One region of the Pseudarthrobacter sp. NPDC092424 genome, then DNA from elsewhere that is predicted to be linked to it. Evidence: predicted binding sites of a transcription regulator. Region 1 holds the regulator's gene; each other region holds the start of a gene.
The links. The regulator HrcA, encoded in region 1, represses chaperone genes, less so after heat shock. The targets are predictions, from matches to a motif close to TTNGCACTCGNNNNNNNCGAGTGCNAA.

Region 1 (6,399 bases):
GCGTGCGCTGGTGGAACGTCAAGCACCCCACCGCCTATGCCGGCCGGCTGGGCCAGGGGCTCTCACCGGCAGCCGGCAGGGAAACCCTGGACCTGGAGACCCGTGCCGTGGAGCACGTGATGCTGGAGACCCGACTCTCCACGGGGCTGGACGTTGCCTCGCTGAAACCGGCGGGCCGCCACGAAGTGGCCGGACTCATAGCCGACGGCCTGGTGGAACCGGCCGCCGCCTTCCGCGGCCGCCTGGTCCTGACCCTCAAAGGCCGGCTCCTGGCTGACGCCGTGGTCCGCCGCCTGCTGCCGGACTAGTTGCGTGAACTGAACGCGGGGTCACTCCGGTCCCCATAACGTGCCGATATGAGGCGAAAAGTGACCCCGCGTTGCAGTGGGCTTACTTGATCCAGCGCAGGTTGTACTGGTAACGGTGCGGCTGGCCCTTGTTCACGTGGATACCGGCGGAGACCGAGAAGCACGTGAGGGCGATCCAGATGAGGGTCGCGATCACGGCGAAGATGTTGCCCACCACCGGGACGAACACCAGGATATTGGCGATGACGGCCGCGATGGTGGGTGGCAGGCTGAAGTTCAGTGCTTCCTTGGACTCCTGCGCGGTAAACGGCCCGCGGTCCCGGAAGATCAGGTAGATCAGGAGAGACGGCACACAGCCAAGGATGCCGCCAAAGTGCGCCAGCGTGGCCCACTGCCGGTCCTCGCTGGCCGTCAGCGGCAGCGCATTCGCCGGAACGCCGTGGTATTCGGAGCGGCCCGGGCCGTCCTGGCGGTTCCTGTGATCACGTGCGTTTTCTGCCACGGTCTGATTCCTTCTGGAGTGCTATTGGTGCCGGCGGGTACATGGTGCCCTGTGCTGCCGGTCCGCCGGGAATTGGCGAACCTGCACTAATAAGAATACTGTCTGCCAGGCATGGCTCCGCCTTTTAGGGGACGGTGAGGAAATCGATCACTTCTTCCACGCGTCCCAGCAGCGACGCCTCCAGGTCTGCGTAGGTCCGGACGGCGCCCAGCAGTTTCTGCCAGCCCAGGCCGATGTCCTCCTTCGTTTCATGCGGCCAGCCGAAGGCGGCCAGTATGCCGGTCTTCCAGTCCTGCCCGCGGGGCACCACCGGCCACTGTTCGATGCCCAGCACGGACGGGCGGATTGCCTGCCACACGTCCACGTACGGGTGACCGACAATAAGGACGTTGCCGGCCGCGCCCGGTGAGGACATCACGGCCTCCGCAATGCGGGATTCCTTGGAGTCGGGAACGAGGTGGTCCACCAGGACACCAAGCCGCCGTCCGGGGCCGGGGCGGAATTCCGCCACCGCCGCGGCGAGGTCGTCAATGCCGTGGAGGGGTTCGACGACGATGCCCTCCACCCGGAGGTCGTCTCCCCATACCTTCTCCACCAGTTCGGCGTCGTGCTTGCCTTCCACCCAGATGCGGCTCGCCTTGGCCACCTGTGCGCGCTGGCCGGGGACCCGCACGGAACCAGACGCGGTACGGCCAGGTCCGCCTGCCTGTCCTGCGGCGGTGCGTGGGGCCGGCGGCAGCAGCCGGATCGGCCGGCCCTCGAGGAGGAAGCCGAAGCCCAGTTTGAAGGAGCGGGACTTTCCGCGCCGGTCCTCCAGCGCGACCACATGCATGCCGCCGGACTTCTCTACCCGGGTGACCGCACCCACCCATCCCGACTGGACGTCCTCAAGGACCATGCCGCGCTCCACCGGCACCTCGGGCAGCGCGGTCCTGGCAGGAGCCGACATATCCCGGGGGCCCCAGTTCTGGTAATCCATGGATTCATTCCGCCTAGTGATAGATCAGTTGCCCCGTTCCCCCGGAGCGGTACCAATGCTAACAACGGGGCGAGTCATAATAGACTGTTAGCACTAAGGCATGTCGAGTGCTAACAGTCATGGTGGCGCTGACCGGGCCGGCGAGGCCGCCCCGGACCCTGGATGGAGGTGGAGTGTGAGCGAACCGCGCAAGCTGGAAGTGCTGCGGGCCATCGTTGAGGACTATGTCCACTCCCGCGAGCCGGTCGGTTCCAAGGCCCTCGTGGAGCGGCACCATCTCGGCGTCTCCAGTGCGACCATCCGCAATGACATGGCGGCGCTGGAGGATGAGGGGCTCATTACCGCGCCCCATACCAGTGCGGGCCGGATTCCCACGGACAAGGGCTACCGCCTGTTCGTGGACCAGATCTCGGCTGTGAAGCCCCTTTCCCAGGCGGAGCGCCGCGCCATCCAGTCGCTGCTGGAGGGCGCGGACGATCTCGACGACGTCCTGGACCGGACCGTGCGCCTGCTGTCGCAGCTCACCAACCAGGTTGCCGTGGTGCAGTATCCACACCTCAGCCGGGCGCTGGTCCGCCACATCGAATTCGTCCTGCTTGCCCCGCGCAAGGTGTTGGTGGTGCTGATCGCCAACAGCGGCAAGGTGGACCAGCGGGTGGTCGACGTCGGGCAGGACCTGGGAGACGACGCACTTGCCGCGCTGCGGACCCGGTTCCTGGGATCGCTGGGCGGTACGGCGCTCAGCCAGTTGGCCCAGTCCCTGCCGGCGGTGGTTTCCGCGGTGGGCCCCGGCCAGCGGCAGGCGGCCCAGGCTCTGGCGCATGGCCTGGAAGGACTGGCGCACACCAGCCGGGAAGACCGCATGGTCATGGCCGGCACCGCCAACCTGGCCCGTTCCAACGTGGACTTTCCACTCAGCATCGGGCCGGTCCTGGAAGCACTGGAGGAGCAAGTGGTCATGCTGCGGCTCCTGGGCGAAATGGCGCAGGACCACCGCGGCGTGGCCGTGAGCATCGGACGGGAAAACCCGTACGACGGCCTGGCGGAAGCTTCCGTGGTGGCTACGGGCTACGGTCCGGACAGTGCAGCGAAAATCGGAGTACTCGGACCCACGCGGATGGACTACCCCACCACCATGGCCGCCGTGCGCGCCGTGGCACGGTACCTGTCCCGGATCCTGGGACCCTGACGTTACAACAAGGAAGAGAAACCAACTTTGAGCAGCCACTATGACGTCCTTGGAGTCTCGCCGGAGGCTACGGGGGAAGAGATCAAGAAGGCCTACCGCAAGCTGGCCCGCACGCTCCACCCCGACGTCAACCCCGGCCAGGATGCCTCGGACCGCTTTAAGGCAGTGACCCACGCCTACGAGGTCCTCTCGGATCCGCAGAAGCGCCGCGTCTACGACACCACGGGCAACGAGAACGGCACGGACAACGGGTTCGGCGGCGGTGGATATGCCGGCCAGGGCTTCGCCTTCCAGGACATCTTCGACACATTCTTCGGAGCCGGAGGCACCACCGGCCCGGCGTCGCGTGTCCGCCGCGGGCAGGACGCCCTGATCAGCGTGCGCATTGAACTGCGCGACGCCGTCTTTGGCGTCAACAAGAAGCTTGAGGTCGATACCGCCGTCACCTGCCCCACATGCGAGGGCTCCTGCTGCCAGCCGGGATCGCACCCTGAGCGCTGTGACATCTGCGGCGGCAGCGGCCAGGTCCAGCGGGCAGTCCGTTCCATTCTTGGACAGGTCATGACCGCCGCACCCTGCGGTACGTGTGAGGGCTTCGGCACCGTCATCAAGGATCCGTGCAACGAGTGCAGCGGCCAGGGCCGCATCCGCAGCCGCCGGTCACTCACCATCAAGGTTCCTGCCGGCGTTGCCACCGGAACCCGGATCCAGCTCTCGGGACAGGGGGAGGCCGGTCCCGCGGGCGGGCCGTCAGGCGACCTCTACGTGGAAATCCGGGTCAACAACGATCCCACGTACGTCCGTGACGGCGATGACCTGCACGCCACCTTGAACATCCCCATGACGGCGGCAGCGCTGGGCACGGATGTCAGCCTGGAAACCTTCGACGGCGTCCAGGAAATCGACGTCAAGCCCGGCACCCAGTCGGGCGAAATCATCACCCTCCGCGGACTGGGCGTGACCCACCTGCGCGGATACGGCCGGGGGGACCTGAAGGTCCACCTCCAGGTGGAAACCCCCGCCCGGCTGGACGCTGCGCAGGAAGACCTCCTGCGGCAGTTGGCCAAGCTCCGCGGCGAACAGATCACCGAGGGCAAGCTCGCCGCCAGCGGCGGCATGTTCGCAAAGCTTCGGGACCGGCTGGGTAACCTGTAGCGGTGAGCAACCCCGTCTTTTTCACCTCTGCCGGCGGCCTCGACGGGACCGGTCCTGGTGACACGTTTGTCCTGGAAGGACCCGAAGCCCGGCATGCGGTCGCGGTCAAACGCCTCGCGCAGGGTGAACCCGTGGACATCGTCGACGGTGCCGGCCGGCGCCTGACCGGAACGGTGGCGTCGGCCGGCCCGTCCGGCCTGGAAGTCGAGTGCCTCTCCCTTACTGACGAGGCCCGGCCGGACGTCCGGCTGGTGCTGGTCCAGGCCCTCGCCAAGGGCGACCGCGACGAACTGGCCATCGAGACGGCGACGGAACTCGGAATCGATGCGGTGGTCCCATGGCAGTCGGAACGTTCCATCGTGCGCTGGAAGGGTGACCGGGCCGCAAAAGCGCACGCCAAGTGGCAGTCCGTCGTTGCAGCTGCGGCAAAGCAGGCGCGGCGCGCCTGGGTGCCGGAGGTGCGTCCCGCCGTCGACACCTCCGCCCTTGCCGCGGCCGTCGAAGCCGCGGACCTGGCAGTGATCCTCCATGAGGACGCCGTCCGCCCGCTGCGGAGCGTTCTTGAATCATGGCAGGGACGCGATGGGGCGGGCGTTCGGGAGGTGCTGCTGATCGTGGGGCCGGAAGGCGGCATCAGCCCGCGCGAGGTGACGCGGCTCTGCGATAAGGGGGCGGTGACCGCGTTGCTCGGCAGCCACGTCCTGCGCTCCTCCACGGCCGGGCCGGCCGCCGTCGTCCTCGCCAGCGATGTGCTGGGACGCTGGGGCACTACCGGACGCTGAACGTCCTGGTGTCCGCATTCAGGTCCGGGCCGTCGCCGGTTCCCGCCTGGGCAACCTTCAGCTCGTAGTCCCCGGCGGGAAGCTTGGGGGCCAGCGTGAAGATGCCCGACTGTCCGGCCTCTGCGGCGGCGGTGGTTTCGCCCGTGAGGTACGGCATCTTCACGGCGCCCTCCGTGCCTTTCAGGATCTGCCAGCGCAGCCTGCTTCCGGCCTTGGTGCTGCGCCCGGTGATCTTGACGCTGCCGGCACCCATCTCCACGCCCTCCTGCGGGTCGATAATCCACACCGGGGCCACCATGCCCGGGGCGCGGGACATCAGGTCGCCCAGCCGGATGTGTTTGAAGGCAGGGTAGTCAGTATGGCCGTCCACCAGGATCCGTACCCTGATCTGCTGGCCGGAGTCGATCAGGCCTGAACTCGCAGCGGCGGCCGTTGCCGTGTACACGAGCTGCTGGACGGCACGGGCAGCCATGTCCGCGTCCAGGTTGCTGTTGAATGCGTCCTCGGAGACGTCCACGTTGATGACATCCTTGCCCGAGATGGACGTGGCAAGGCTGCTGGGATTCTGCCATGGCGTGAAGAAATCAGGATCCAGCGGTTGCTCGGACATCATGGCCCGCAGTGCCCGGGTGACCGGATTTTCCTGCTCCGGCACATCGCGGAACTCGCGGTAAAGAAAGACGTTCTGGCCGCTGCGGCCAATCCAATACACCGGGGCCTTGTTGGAGGACTGCGTCGTTTCAAGCGGGGCGCTGGTGGCAGGGACCCCGGGGGTTCCTCCCCCGGCAGTGGTGCCCGGCCCAAGCGGTCCGGAAGGCGCCGGGACAGGTTCGACGACGCAGCCGGTCAGCAGCAGGGGCACAGCCAGGAAACCCGCCACGACCGCGGCACGCACACGGCGGCCCGTCCGTGCACCCCTAGGGGGAGCGGTGGTTTCCGGCACGATAATGGCCCTGTCCTTTCTGGGTGGTGGGCCGGTCCCCGGACGGCTCCTTCCAACGGAAGCTGGATTTCAAGCATGGCACAGCAAGGGGCTCTGGAAACCCGGATCAGGCCCTCCCGCGCGAACTGCAACGGGAACGATATCCGGCTGATATGAACTTGAGACATAACCGCCCGGCGCCGGCGGCCGGCTCTCCTCCGGGCGCGCTTCCCGGAGCGGACAGGCGCCGCCGCAGGGGCCTCCTGGCGTAAGATGTAAGGACCCGTTGGGAAAAACGACGCCGGCACCGGCCTTGCGCTTCCCGGCGGCAAACGTTTCTCAGACTTGAAGGGGATCACGGGCCCGCGGGCCAGCACTATGACTGAATCAGCGAACGGAAAGCGCCGGCTCACCGGAGAGGGCGCCGCAGCAGAGTTCCCCCATTCCCTTCCGGGAGTCCGGACGGAGGTGGTCCTCTTCGATAACTCCGACCAGATGGTTCAGTCCCTGGGCAGCCATGATGAAGCGCTGCGCTTTATCGAAGAGCAGTTCCCCAACGTCA
Region 2 (6,399 bases), on a different contig from region 1:
TACACGTCCGGGTCTGTGATGGGGTTGCCCCATTCCTCCCACTCCAGCGCGGACAGCGGCAGGTCCGGGTCCAGGATGCTGGTCAGCGGGTCCACGAACGGCACCTGCGCCACGATGGCCGCGTACTTCTCCGGGGCAAGGTTGGCCACCGCGCCCATCAGCAGGCCGCCGGCCGATCCGCCCAGCGCCGCGATCCGGGCCGGGTCCACCCAGCCGGACGCGGCCAGCCAGCCTGTGGCGTCGATGAAGTCGGTGAAGGTGTTCTTCTTGGCCAGCTTCTTGCCGTTGTCGTACCACTTCCGGCCCAGCTCACCGCCGCCGCGCACATGCGCAATGACAAACACCACGCCCCGGTCCAGCAACGACAGCCGTGCAATGCCGAACCCCGGGTCCATACTCATCTCGTATGAGCCGTAGCCGTAGACCAGGCCCGCCGCCGTCGAATCCTGCCGCACACTCTTGTGCCGCAGAACGGAAAGCGGGATGCGCGTGCCGTCCGCCGCCGTCGCCCATTCCCGGGTGGCCACGTAGTCGGCGGCGTCATATCCGCCCAGCACCGGGCTTTCCTTGCGCAGCAGCAGCTCACCGGCGGGCCGTTCCGCGGTGGGCAGCACGAAATCGTAGACGCGCGACGGGGTGAAATAGGACGTGTAGCCCAGCCGGATCACCGGGGCGTCATAGTCTGACCCGCCCACTCCGGCAGTGTAGAGCTCCTCATCGAACGCCGGTTCCACGGGCGCTTCCTGCGCCGGCGTCCCCAGCCCGGCCAGCCCCATCACCTGGACGCGCTCAATGGTGTCCTTGCGGATGGACACGATCAGGTGGGTGGCGGTGACGCCGGCGCCGTTGACGCGGACCTCCTCGGAATGTCCGACGACGGTCTGCCACCTCTGCTCCGCCAGCGGCTTTTCGAGCTCGGCCGGGTCAACCAGCGAGACCATGGAGTTCACGGCGCCGCGGTTATGCGTCAGAAGGATGCGCTCTGCACCATCCAGCAGGAAGGGCTCGGCCTCGTAGAGGACTCGCTCGCTGCGCGGGATGACGGCCCGGACTGTCCCGGAGGGGTCATCGAACCGGAGCAGGCGTGTCTCGCTGTACTCGGAGCAGCCGATCCCCAGCACCAGGTAACGCCGGTCTGCGGAGAGCTCGAAGCCCAGCCACATGGCGGCGTCGTCCTCCTGGTAGATGACTACGTCGTCGGCGACGGGCGTGCCCAGGATGTGCGCCTTCACCTGGTAGGGGCGCCAGGAATCGTCCACCACGGTGTAGAAAATGCGCGTGCCGTCGGGGGAGAATGCCACCCCGTAGAAGATGTTCTCGATGACGTCCGGCAGAAGTTCGCCGGTGCGGAGGTCCTTGATGCGGAGGGTGAACCGCTCGTCGCCGGAGTTGTCCACGGCGTAGGCGTAAAGGTTGCCGTCGACAGTCACGGCCGAGCCGCCCACGGAGAAGAAGGGCTTGCCTTCCGCCTCCACGTTGCCGTCCAGCAGGACTTCCTCGCCGGGAATCCCGATTCCCGGCTCAACCGCAGGCGGGGTCCAGTCGGCAATCTTGTCCTCGGTATCGCTGGCGCGGACGCGGCACTGGATGCCGTACTCCTTGCCTTCCACCGAGCGGCTGAAATACCACCAGCCGTCCTTCCGGTGCGGGACAGACAGGTCGGTTTCCTGCGTCCGGCCCTTGATCTCCTGGAAGATCGCCTCGCGCAGCGGTTCCTGGTGTGCCGTGACCGCCTCCTGGTAGGCGTTCTCGGCCTTCAGGTGCGCTACGACCTCGGCGGATTCCTTGTCCCGCAGCCACTCGTAGTTGTCCACGAAAGTGTCTCCGTGATGCGTCCGCTCCATGGGAATCCGCTTGGCGACGGGCGGTGAGGCGGCCGTGGCGGGGGCAGTGCTGGCGGGATCCTGCAGGGGAGTGGAGGTCATGCCTTCAATATATAGACCCCCTCGGACAATCCTGCGGCCCGTTCGCTACCGGGCAAACCCGCCTGGCCCGCTGCCGGCCACCTTCCCCGCTCCCCTCGCCGGCCCCCTTCACCGACGCTCTCTCACTTAATGCGGTTTTCCCGCTGACGCTCTCTCACTTGATCGAGCATCGGGACGCCGCCCTATCGGCGCCCAGGTCGCGGGCGTATTCTGGTCATTTGAGGCACATCCGCCCAGCGTGAGAGGGGAAGTTCCATGACCATCCCGCCAGTGCACGAACCCGAGCCGTTCCCGCCGGAGCCGGGTCCGGAACCGACATCACCTGACCCCACCCAGCCCCATCCTCCCGGACCGCCGGCGCCCGGTCCCTTCCCCACCCCCGAACCGCCCGGGCCGCTGCCGGTACCGGATCCGGGCCCGGCGCCGCTCCGCCCGGACCCGACCAGAAGCTAACCGAAGACCACCTGGCAGGGTCCCTTCCCCACGGGAAGGGGCCCTGTCTGCGCGGTTCGAACGCTCGAAAAACTTTCAAAAAATCTGTTCCGAACCGCTTGAAGACCTCCCGCGCCGGTGCTAAAAAATCTATATCAGTCAACACAGATCGGCTGATATGGAACCGTCTCTTTCGAGGAGGGAAGCCATGTTGATGCGAACCGATCCGTTCCGCGAGCTGGACAGGCTGGCCCAGCAGGTCCTCGGTACGGCAGCGCGTCCGGCTGCGATGCCCATGGACGCGTGGCGGGAGGACAAGGAATTCGTCGTTGCCTTTGACCTGCCTGGCGTAGCGGTGGATTCCGTGGACCTGGATGTGGAACGGAACGTCCTGACGGTGCGGGCTGAACGCCCTGAACCGGCCGGCAAGGACACCGAGTTGATCGCCTCCGAGCGGCCGCGCGGCGTGTTCAGCCGCCAACTGATTCTCGGAGACACCCTCGACACGGAAAACATCAGGGCCAGTTACGACGGCGGCGTCCTCACCTTGCGGATCCCCGTCGCCGAAAAGGCGCAGCCGCGCAAGATCGAGATCGAAACCAGGGGGTCGAAGCAAGAGATCGCCGCATAGTCCCGCAGGACAATTTCATAGGACCGGGAGGCCGCGCTCCTTCTGTTGGCTGCCTTTTGGGGCGATTCGCCATTCTGTGCACGCCACAGCGCCAGACAGCGCACCGGCAGCGTATGCACGGCCTTCCCGCAAGGTGGCCCCCGGTTCCGGCCGGGGGCCATCCCATGCCTGGTGGCTTTTGCGCCCGGGACCCGGGACCCCGCGTTGGGTCAGGAGCCGAGTTCCAGCATCAGCGCCGGGAGCTCGTCGGCAAGTTCGCGGGCAAGGAAGCCGAGCGGTCCCATCCTGCTGGCCAGCCGGTCGGCCGCCGCGGCGTGCATGTGAGTACCCCAGCAGGCTGCCTGCGGACCGGTGGTCCCGCGTGCCCGCAGCCCCGCGACCGCCCCGGCCAGCACGTCACCGCTGCCGGACGTCCCCAGTCCCCCGTATCCGGTGGTGATCTTCCACAGGTCCGGTTCACCAGGGCCGTGTGCCGGCGGCTGCGCGATCACCCCCTGGCAGCTGACCACGGCGTCATACCGGGCAGCCACCTCGGACACGGCTGCCTCAAGGCCGTCCGCGTGAAGATCGCCCGCATCGCGGCCCAGCAGGAGCGCGGCCTCGTTGGGATTAGGAGTGAGGATCAACCGCCCGCGCCACGGGTCCAGCTTGGTTTCCAGCCGCACCAGGGCGCCCAAAGCGTAGGCATCGAGAACGACGGCGGGACCGCCTTCCCGGCCGGCGTCACCGTCCGCGTCCTCCCGGGCAGCGTCCGCCCGCGCTGCCGCTTCCCGAGCCAGCAGCGCGCCCAGCAGCTCCTCGGCGAGGTCCAAATCGTCCAGCCCGGGGCCCACCAGGATGGCGTCGGCCCGGTCCAGGTAGGTGGCGATCCGCTCCAGCCCGCTGGCAAGTACGGACCCGCCGGAGTTTTCGGGCAGCCCGATCGAGCCGCACTCCGGCAGTGCCACCCCAACCTGGACGGCGGCGGACTCGGCTACGGCGAGCGTAAGTTTTCCGGCCCCTGCCCGGAGGGCCGCAGTCCCGGCCAGCAACGCCGCGCCGGGAGTGGCCCGCGCCCCTCCCACCACCAGCACCGAGCCGCGGGAATACTTGTCTTCGCCGGCGGCAGGCAACGGCCAGTCGCGGAGGAAGGAGGGGGTGACCAAGGCGGGCTGCGCTCCTGGACCCGCGGCGCCGCCGTCGTAATTACCGGGGGTGGACACTTGCGTCCCCGGCGTGCTCGGTGACCTCGACGCCCTGCTCCGTCAGATGGTCCGCCACGTTGAAGCTCTCCAGCGTCCACGGACCCGCGCCGGACGGGCGGACGTAACGGGTGATGGAGGCATTGAGGACGGACGTGCTTGCGGCAAGGTCAAGCAGTTCCTGCTCCGAGAGCCCCTCCATGACGTAGCGGAACAGCATGATCACGGCGTCATGGCACACCAGCATGACGCGGTGGCCGGTGCCCAGGTTGTTCAGCTCGGCCAGGACCGACCGAAGCCGCAGCGCCACATCGGCCCACGATTCCCCGCCGGGCGGCCGGTAGTACAGTTTCCCCAGCCAGAGCCGACGCTCGGCCTCTTCCGGGAAGCGGTTCTCCACGCCTAGCCGGGTGAGCCGGTCCAGGATGCCGAGCTCCCGGTCCCGGAGCCGTTCGTCGGTGACTACTTTCACCGGCCAGCCTGCCGTCTCCACGGCGATTTCCGCCGTCTGACGGGCGCGCGCGTAAGGGGAGGACACCACGGCATCGGCGCGGAACTCCTCCGCGATCCGGGCCAGCGCCGTCCCCAGCGCCTTGGCCTGTTCCTGCCCGGTCCCGGACAGATTCACGTCCGCGTCCCGGGCAGGTACGTCGATGACCTCGGCCCCCGCCAGCCGCGCCTCCGTGGCGGCAACGTTGCCCTCGCTCTCGCCGTGCCGGACCAGGAGCAGCTCCACCGCCCCGGCCTCCTGTACGGCCTCCGTCAATCCGTCGTCGTTCAAGAAAATCACCCCGTCCGCGTTCGGTGCCGAATGCAGGAACACTATCAGCGGCCTTACCCACGGTGTGGCAAAAATAACGTCCGACGGCGGTGCATCACGCGGGATACGTTGCATCACTATCTAGTTCGTGACACTATCTAGTCATGACTGCGGAGAAGCGATGGCCGAGCGACTGGGTGCGGGCGGTGCTGCCCATCTGCATCCTCCAGGTCATCGCCGACAACAGCGAAGCCTATGGTTACCAGATTATCCACGCGCTGAAGGCCGCCGGTTTTGACGGTCTTAGCGGCGGAACCGTCTACCCGGCCCTGAACCGGCTCGAAACGGATGGCTCCATAACTTCCGAGTGGCGCGAAGGCAGCTCGGGTCCGGGCAAGAAGTTCTACTACCTGACATCGGCAGGCCGCCAGAGGCTCACCGAAGCAGGTGCGGACTGGAGGGACTTCGCCGCACTCATCGACCACTTTCTCCAAGCGAAGAAAGGCTGAACAAGTGCCTGTAGACGAATACCTGAAGACCCTTGCCTACGAACTGCGGCAGCGGAAACAGAGCGAGGAGATGGTCCACAGCACGCTTCAGGAAGTCCGCAGCTATATAGCCGAGAGCGGCGAGAGCGCTGAGGCGGCCTTCGGGCAGCCGCGTGACTACGCGGCCTCGTTCCCTGAAGGAACAACCACGTCCAGAGGTGCGCGGGTGGGAACACTGGCCGGACTTGTCGTCATCGTGACACTCGCTGCCTACCTGGTCCTCCGGGGGGCCTTCGGCATCAGCTTCGGCATCTCCGGAACGCTCGCCTATTTTGGCGTGGTGGTGGCGGTCACGGCTGCCCTGATCGTGACCGGGCAGCACTTGGACAGACGTCTTCCGGACCTTCGGGAGGCCAACCGCTACTGATTCGGACAACCGCTACCCGGGTCCCGGCAGCGCTTGTCCGAATCCATAGCGAACGTCCGAAAACTACCGCTCCGGCGTCAGCACCTTGGAGAACACCGTGGCGCCGTTCGCGTTCCGCAGGCTCACCGTGAAGGCGTCGGTATCCAGCTGGACGTGCCCGAAGAACTGGTTCTCGCCGTCGCGGGGTGACTCGCCGGGGAAGCGGCCGGCCTTGGAGAACACCACCTCCGGTCCGAACGTGCCGTCCATCGTGTTCGGTCCAAAGGACCCGGCCGCGATCGGCCCGGCCACGAACTCCCAGAAGGGGTCGAAGTCGGTGAACGCCGCCCGCTCGGGGGAGTAGTGGTGCGCGGCGCAGTAGTGCACGTCCGCGGTCAGCCACACCACGTTCTTGACCCGGTTGCGCTTGAACGCGCTGAGGACCCCGGCGATCTCCAGTTCGCGGCCCAGCGGAGCGCCGGCGTCGCGGTTGGCAACGCTTTCCTGGTTCACGGGTCCGTCGGGCACGATGACGCCCAGGGGCATGTCCGCGGCGATCACCTTCCACGTCGCCTT
Region 3 (6,399 bases), on a different contig from region 1:
GACCTCTTCGATGCGAACGAAGCGCTCTACCAACTGAGCTATAGCCCCCGGCCGGTTGAACCGGTGACCTTAGGCTACAAATTTTCGCGGCCTAATGCCAACCGCCACGTCCGGTGTCAGGCGCGGCGGCGCTGCAGGACGTCGTCGAGGTTGCTCAGCGCGCTCTGCGCCTTGGTGAGCTGGCGGGGCTCGACGGCTCCGGACGGCTGGGCGGGAGCGGCCCCCTGCTTGAGGGACGGTTTACCGACCGCCTTCGGGGCTTCCGGCAGAGCCAGCGGTTCAGGCTCCGGACGCTCCGCTTTGGCGGCTTCCACATAGACGGGCTTGGGGACCTCAACAGGCTCCCACGGGGTGCCTGCGGGAACCGCAGGCTGGACCGGCGTGACGGTGTCGCCGGCGGCCAGGGCAACAGCCAGGGCGGCCTCCCGGAGTTCGACGGCGGTCAGCGGCTTGACATCGTTCTGGCCGGCTTCGGCGTCGAACAAGGGGCGTTCCGGCTTTTCCGCCGGAGCAGGCGCGGCGGCCGGCTTGGGCGGCACATGCGCGGAGGCGCGGGCGCTGCCGGCAGTCGCCGCCATAGCGTTTCGGAATGCGGTGTCTACCCGGCGCCGGCGGTCCCTGACTGCCAGGCGCCGCAGGATGAGAACGGACAGGATTGTCACGGCCAGGCAGGCCATGGTGAGCACGAAACTACCCAGTCCGAAGGCCAGCAGCACACCGGAGATTACGGCCGTGGCCAGGGAAAGCAGCCCGGCCAGGGCCAACGCCGTGCGGCCGTACCGGATGCGCAGTCGCCCGGCAGGGGCGGCGGCATCCTTGGCGGTTCCTGCGCTCGTCCTGGGGTCCATGGCTTTCTCCTGATGGGCTGCAATGTTCAACACGAGGCCTGCGGGACGGTCCGGGGTTCGGTCGGCCAGGGCATCCGCCGGCATGTCGCCGGCCGGCTGCAGCCGCTGCCGGTGGTTCCGAAGGACATATGGCGCGACCCACACAATCCAGAGCGCAACAGCAACCACAAGGATCACTGAGCTGCTAAGGGGAAAGTCCACACTCAAAACCGTATGAGTATCTGGGCGGCTGCACTCGCATTCGCGCCGGTGTGTCGTCCCTCTGCCACCAAATCATTGGATTTATGACGGACCGGCGGCGAGCCAGCGATTCAGCAGCCCTTCCGGCACCTCCTCGGCCGTGAGCGCGAAGGACCGGTGGTCCGCCCACTCGCCATTGATGTGCAGGAAGCGGGGCCGGTAGCCCTCATCCCGAAACCCCAGCTTTTCCACTACCCGCAGGCTGGGTCCGTTTTCCGGCCGGATGTTGATCTCCATCCGGTGCAGCCCCAGCGTCCGGAAGCAATGGTCCGTGGTGAGCGCCACCGCGGTGGGTGCGATCCCCTTGCCGGCACGCGCCTGGTCCACCCAGTAGCCCAGCGTGGCCATCATGGCCGAACCCCATACGATCGACGACACGGTCAACTGACCCACGATGGCGGGATGCCTGCGGCCGGGCACTCGCTCTGTGATCACAAAAGGGAGTGCCGTGGCCTGGGCCGCCTGCGCATTGAGGGACCGGACCATCTGGCGGTAATTCGGCAGGCCGCCGGCCGGGTCAGGGTTGGACGCCTCCCACGGGGCTAGCCATTGGCCATTGCGGGACCGGACCTCGGTCCATTCCTTTTTGTCCCGGTACCGGATGGGCCGCAGCACGAGGTCGCCGCATTCCAGTGTGACCGGCCAGATGGGGCTTAGCCGCACGGCGCTACTTCGACAGGCCGGCGGTGAAGCCGGGCAGCCATTCGCGCAGTCCCGGACCCAGGTCCTCGCTGTCGATGGCCAGCTGTACGCAGGCCTTGAGGTAGCTCAGCTTGTCTCCGGTGTCGTAGCGGCGGCCCCGGAAAACCACCCCATAAACTCCACAGCCGTCACCGTCGCCGGCGGCCAGTTCCTGCAGGGCGTCCGTCAGCTGGATCTCGCCGCCGCGCCCGGGACCGGTCCTTTCCAGGACGTTAAACACTTCCGGATGCAGGACGTAACGGCCGATCACTGCCAGGTTGGACGGAGCTTCCTCCGGCGAGGGCTTCTCCACGAGCCGGTTGACCCGGACGTACCCTTCGCCGTCGATCGCCTCGACGTCTGCGCACCCGTAGGCGCTGATCTGTGAAGGCTCCACCTCGATAAGGGCCACCACGGAGCCGCCAGTCCTGGCCTGGACGTCGATCATCGTGCCCAGGAGCTCGTCCCTGGCGTCGATGAGGTCATCACCGAGCAGGACGGCAAACGGCTCTTCACCCACGTGCTGGCGGGCGCGAAGGACAGCATGTCCCAAGCCATTGGGATCGCCCTGGCGGACGTAGTGGATGTCGCCGAGCTTGGTGGCGGCCTGGACGGCCTCGAGTTTCCGGGTGTCGCCCTTGTCCGACAAGGTCGACTCCAGGGACGGGACACGGTCGAAGTGGTCCTCCAGCGCCCGCTTGCTGCGTCCGGTGATCATCAGCACGTCCTGGAGACCCACGCTGACAGCTTCCTCCACGACATACTGGATGGCAGGCTTGTCCACCACAGGGAGCATCTCCTTGGGCATCGCCTTGGTGGCCGGCAGGAACCGGGTACCCAGTCCTGCAGCAGGAATGACGGCTTTGCGGACTCTCGGGCTACTGGTACTCACCGGACTAATCTAACGTCAGCGTCAAGCATTCAGTAACAGTGGATGCCCGGCGCATTCAAGGCGATCACGGAAGGCAGTAACGTGCACCAGGATTCAACATCAGCCAAGGACGCCATCCGGACGGCCCACCGGCGGCACAGGGCAGCCCTCACACCGCAGGAACGGGAAGCGGCCGCCGCGGCGCTGGCCCGAAACGGCCTGGCCTGGACGCGGTCCGTCACCGGCGACACGCCCGGCACCGTCTGCGTCTATCTCAGCGTGGGGTTCGAGCCACCAACGCTCCGGCTCATCGAAGCCCTGCACGGGGCAGGGCACAGCGTCCTGCTGCCCGTATGCGAACCGGGCCGGGAACTCGCCTGGGTGTATTGGGGCCCCGGTACCGAATACGAGCGGAGCCGCTTCGCTCCCATCCTGGAGCCTGTGGGCGAACGGCACGGGCCGGAAACCGCCGGCGGGGCCGCTGCCCTGTTCATTCCGGCCACCGCCGTGGACGTCGAGGGCAACAGGATCGGCCAGGGCGGGGGCTATTACGACAAGTTTCTGGGCCACCTGGCCACGGCCGGCAAGGAAATCCCGCTGGCGGCCGTGATCTACGACGAGGAACTGCTGCCCGCCGGGATCATACCGGCCGAGGCCTTCGACCGACCCGTGCCCGCCGTGCTCACCCCCGGCGGTTTCCGGGATCTCCCGGCGGCCTGACCCGTCGCGCAGCCGTTCTCCGGCAGATGATAGAATTGGCACTCAGGCCCTGCGACTGCTAATGCGGCGACCCGATAAACGGTTCCGCGGACCGGCAGCACGGGACCTCTCGTTTGTCCAAGAGGAGGAGCACCAGTGCCAACGTATGCATATGCCTGCAAGGATTGCGGCCATGCCTTCGACATTGTCCAGTCGTTCTCTGACAGCACTTTGACGTCCTGCCCTGAATGCGAGGGAACCCTGCGCAAGAAGTTCAACAGCGTGGGTGTGGTATTCAAGGGCTCCGGTTTCTACCGCACCGATTCCCGCGACGCCAAGGGCAGCACCGTTTCAGCCGCGCCGTCCGCACCGGCGGCGACCCCTTCGGCTGCCCCCGCAGCACCTGCTCCGGCGGCTGCTGTCAGCTGATCAGCCGGCGCGCTCCCGTCGACGGGCGCCCCCAGGCTTTTCCACATACGAAAACCGGTCCTGAGTTTTCCGCCGGCGCAGCTCCTACCGTGGGCTTATGCCTGCTTTCTTCCTTCGCAGCCGGACCAGCCCGCAACCGTCCGGCACCAGCCCGGGTAACCCCGCCGCACTCCGCCATGGATCCCGCAGGAGGCTTCCCGCACGGCTCACCGGCTGGGTTAACCGGAACCGGAGGCTCGCAGTGGCGCTGCTTCTATGCGCGGCAGCCGCCAGCGCCGTCCATCAACTGACGCCCGCGCCGCTGGACACGGCGGCCGCCGTCGCTGCCACGAGGGATCTGCCTGCCGGGGCCACCATGGGTGATGCCGACCTCGCGAACGTCCGGGTGCCTCCCGGGACGGTGGCCGAGGGCTTCTTCCGGCAGCGGGACCAGGCCATGGGCCGGCAGCTCGCGGGCCCCTTGCGGAAGGGACAGCTCCTCACCGACGCCCAGTTGGTCGGTCCGGGGCTCCTGGCCGGCACGCCGGTGGGCTCCGCCGCAGTTCCCCTGCGGATGGCAGATCCCTCCTCCGTCCGTCTGGTCTCCCCTGGCCAACTGGTGAATGTGGTGCTCACCGGTGCCGGCGGGTTTGAGGAAACGCGTCCGCCGGAAGTCCTGGCCAAGGGCGTGCCGGTCCTGTGGACGTCTGCCCAGGGTGGGGAGGGCGGCCAATGGCTGGGCACATCCGAGACGGAGGGACTGCTGGTGGTGGCTGCGGGGGCAGAGCAGGCCGCCCGCCTGGCGGGCGCCTCCACCCGCGGCAAGCTGTTCTTCGTCCTCGTTGGCCAGTAACCCGTGCTAGCCCCAGTGCGGCGGTCGCTGCTCCTTGAGCCACGCGTCGTGGTCCTCGTCGCGGTCCCCCCAAGCCCGCGGATCGTCCTCGGCGGCCTTGTCCGGAAGTACCCTGCCCTGGCCCGGCTGTGCGGCAGCCGAACCCCTGGACCCGGAATCCCCTGTGGCGGAGTTCCTGGTCACACCGTCCCTGGCAGCGGCATCCTTTGCAGCCGCATCGTTGGCAACAGCATCCTTTGCCATGCCGTCCTTCTTCGCTTCCGGGCTCACGCTGCCCGCCTCCTCTTCAAATGATGCACGGGGATCTGATTCCGCCGACCGGGCGGCGATGGCATCACGCAGGTCAATGCCATTCAAGGCCTGGTCCACGTCGTCGTCAAGGAACGCGGCGGCAGGCGCCGTCCTGCCGGGGAGGGCAACCCTTTCGAGCCCCAGATAGCCCGCGATCCGGTCTGCGCAGGACGATGGATCGGTGAACACCTCAATGGTCCACAGCGGCATGTACCGCCAGCCCAGGCGCTCCAGCAGCTGCGGCCGCAGCCGGCTCCGCTCGCGTACGCTCATGGTCCGGTACTGCTCCGTGCCGTCGGACTCGATGGCAACCGGCCTGGGAAGTTCCGCTTCATCCTGCCCCATGGTGCTCAGCGGGTCCGCCGCTGCAACGACGTCGATCGCGCCGTCGTACTGGTGCCATACCCGGGCGCCGCGGGCCCGGAGCCGGTCACCCAGGTCGGCTACTAGCGGGTCGGCGCCCAGCGCCTGTTCACTGGCGGCGGCGCGCGAGGCCGGGGTGCCCAGGTCGGTGTTGCCGGCGATCTCACGGTCCAGGAGCGTGTAGAGGTCCATGGCACCGTGCGTCAGCCGGGTGTGGTCCAGATCCTCCGGCCGGAAGCACGTCAGGACGTGCATGGAGCGGCGAGCGCGCGTCATGGCCAGTGCGAACTTTTCGCGGCCGCCCTCGGCGGACAGCGGACCGAAGCTGTGCAGCGCCCGGCCATGTGGCGTCCGGCCGAAACCGGGCGAGAAGATGACGTGGTCGCGCACCAGGCCCTGCGCACGTTCCAGGTCCACCACCCGGAAGGATTCAGGGCCGGCACCAAAGAAAGCCGACAGCCCGGGATGGTTGGGCAGCTGGAGGCGGATGGCTTCGCCGATCCGCGCCGCATGCCGCAGGCTGGCGGTGACTACGGCAAGGGAGGTCCGGGGGCGGGTCCGGGCGTGCTCGAAGACCAGGTGGACTACGCGGTTAACCTCCGCCGCCACGGACTCAACGCCCTCGTCGTTGGCGCTGGGCAGCCCTGTTCCGTCCGCGAGGTACTCGACCAGCAGGGAGCGGTCCAGCCCCGTGGCGGTCTGCCCTTCGGGCAGGAGGCGGAGGCCGCCGTCGTAGAAATTCTTGCTGAGCTGCAGGACCAGGTCCTCGTCCACCGCGCGGTACACGAAGTTCAGCCGCCACACGGGCAGCACCTCGGAGAGGGCGGTAAACGCGCTTTGCACCCGGTGGTGGGCAGCTTCACCGGGTGCGAGCCGCTCGACGCCGACGGTGAAGGTCCGGGGGCTGGCGATGCGGGCGTCCCCGAAGGCAACGACCTGGCGGGCGCGGGCGATCGAGGGCAGCACCGCCTGCAGGGAGGTTGCCTCGGCGTCGAGGATGACCACGGCGTCGAACCGCTGTTCGGCCGGGAGCAGGCCTGTCATCAGGTAGGGACTGACGGACCAGACCGGCACCAGGCTGGAGATCAGCTCGGGTGCCTGCGCCGTAAGGGCGGGCAGGGACACCCTGCCGTCCTTCAGCAGGC

Region 2: ACIQCN_RS13655 (Hsp20/alpha crystallin family protein) is a predicted target of HrcA. The motif match lies at 2,476-2,502, and genes of this name have one in related genera.
Region 3: ACIQCN_RS00785 (FmdB family zinc ribbon protein) is a predicted target of HrcA. The motif match lies at 3,396-3,422, and genes of this name have one in related genera.

What each region holds. Positions count from the first base shown of each region.
Region 1 is NZ_JBIVQC010000002.1:435,836-442,234, reverse strand. Features, by position in the region: gene hemW (radical SAM family heme chaperone HemW) at 1-308, shown strand, start outside; gene ACIQCN_RS05055 (DUF4870 domain-containing protein) at 391-810, opposite strand; gene ACIQCN_RS05050 (DUF3097 domain-containing protein) at 935-1,789, opposite strand; gene hrcA (heat-inducible transcriptional repressor HrcA) at 1,965-2,978, shown strand; gene dnaJ (molecular chaperone DnaJ) at 3,006-4,133, shown strand; gene ACIQCN_RS05035 (16S rRNA (uracil(1498)-N(3))-methyltransferase) at 4,136-4,915, shown strand; gene ACIQCN_RS05030 (GerMN domain-containing protein) at 4,902-5,810, opposite strand; gene ACIQCN_RS05025 (PhoH family protein) at 6,216-6,399, shown strand, end outside.
Region 2 is NZ_JBIVQC010000010.1:68,132-74,530, reverse strand. Features, by position in the region: gene ACIQCN_RS13660 (S9 family peptidase) at 1-1,925, opposite strand, end outside; gene ACIQCN_RS13655 (Hsp20/alpha crystallin family protein) at 2,566-2,988, shown strand; gene ACIQCN_RS13650 (NAD(P)H-hydrate dehydratase) at 3,198-4,190, opposite strand; gene ACIQCN_RS13645 (histidine phosphatase family protein) at 4,174-4,959, opposite strand; gene ACIQCN_RS13640 (PadR family transcriptional regulator) at 5,094-5,438, shown strand; gene ACIQCN_RS13635 (HAAS signaling domain-containing protein) at 5,443-5,844, shown strand; gene ACIQCN_RS13630 (alkaline phosphatase D family protein) at 5,908-6,399, opposite strand, start outside.
Region 3 is NZ_JBIVQC010000001.1:153,156-159,554, reverse strand. Features, by position in the region: tRNA gene ACIQCN_RS00810 (tRNA-Ala) at 1-48, opposite strand, end outside; gene ACIQCN_RS00805 (hypothetical protein) at 117-1,025, opposite strand; gene ACIQCN_RS00800 (GNAT family N-acetyltransferase) at 1,131-1,751, opposite strand; gene galU (UTP--glucose-1-phosphate uridylyltransferase GalU) at 1,756-2,661, opposite strand; gene ACIQCN_RS00790 (5-formyltetrahydrofolate cyclo-ligase) at 2,704-3,360, shown strand; gene ACIQCN_RS00785 (FmdB family zinc ribbon protein) at 3,496-3,768, shown strand; gene ACIQCN_RS00780 (RcpC/CpaB family pilus assembly protein) at 3,866-4,600, shown strand; gene ACIQCN_RS00775 (DUF4011 domain-containing protein) at 4,607-6,399, opposite strand, start outside.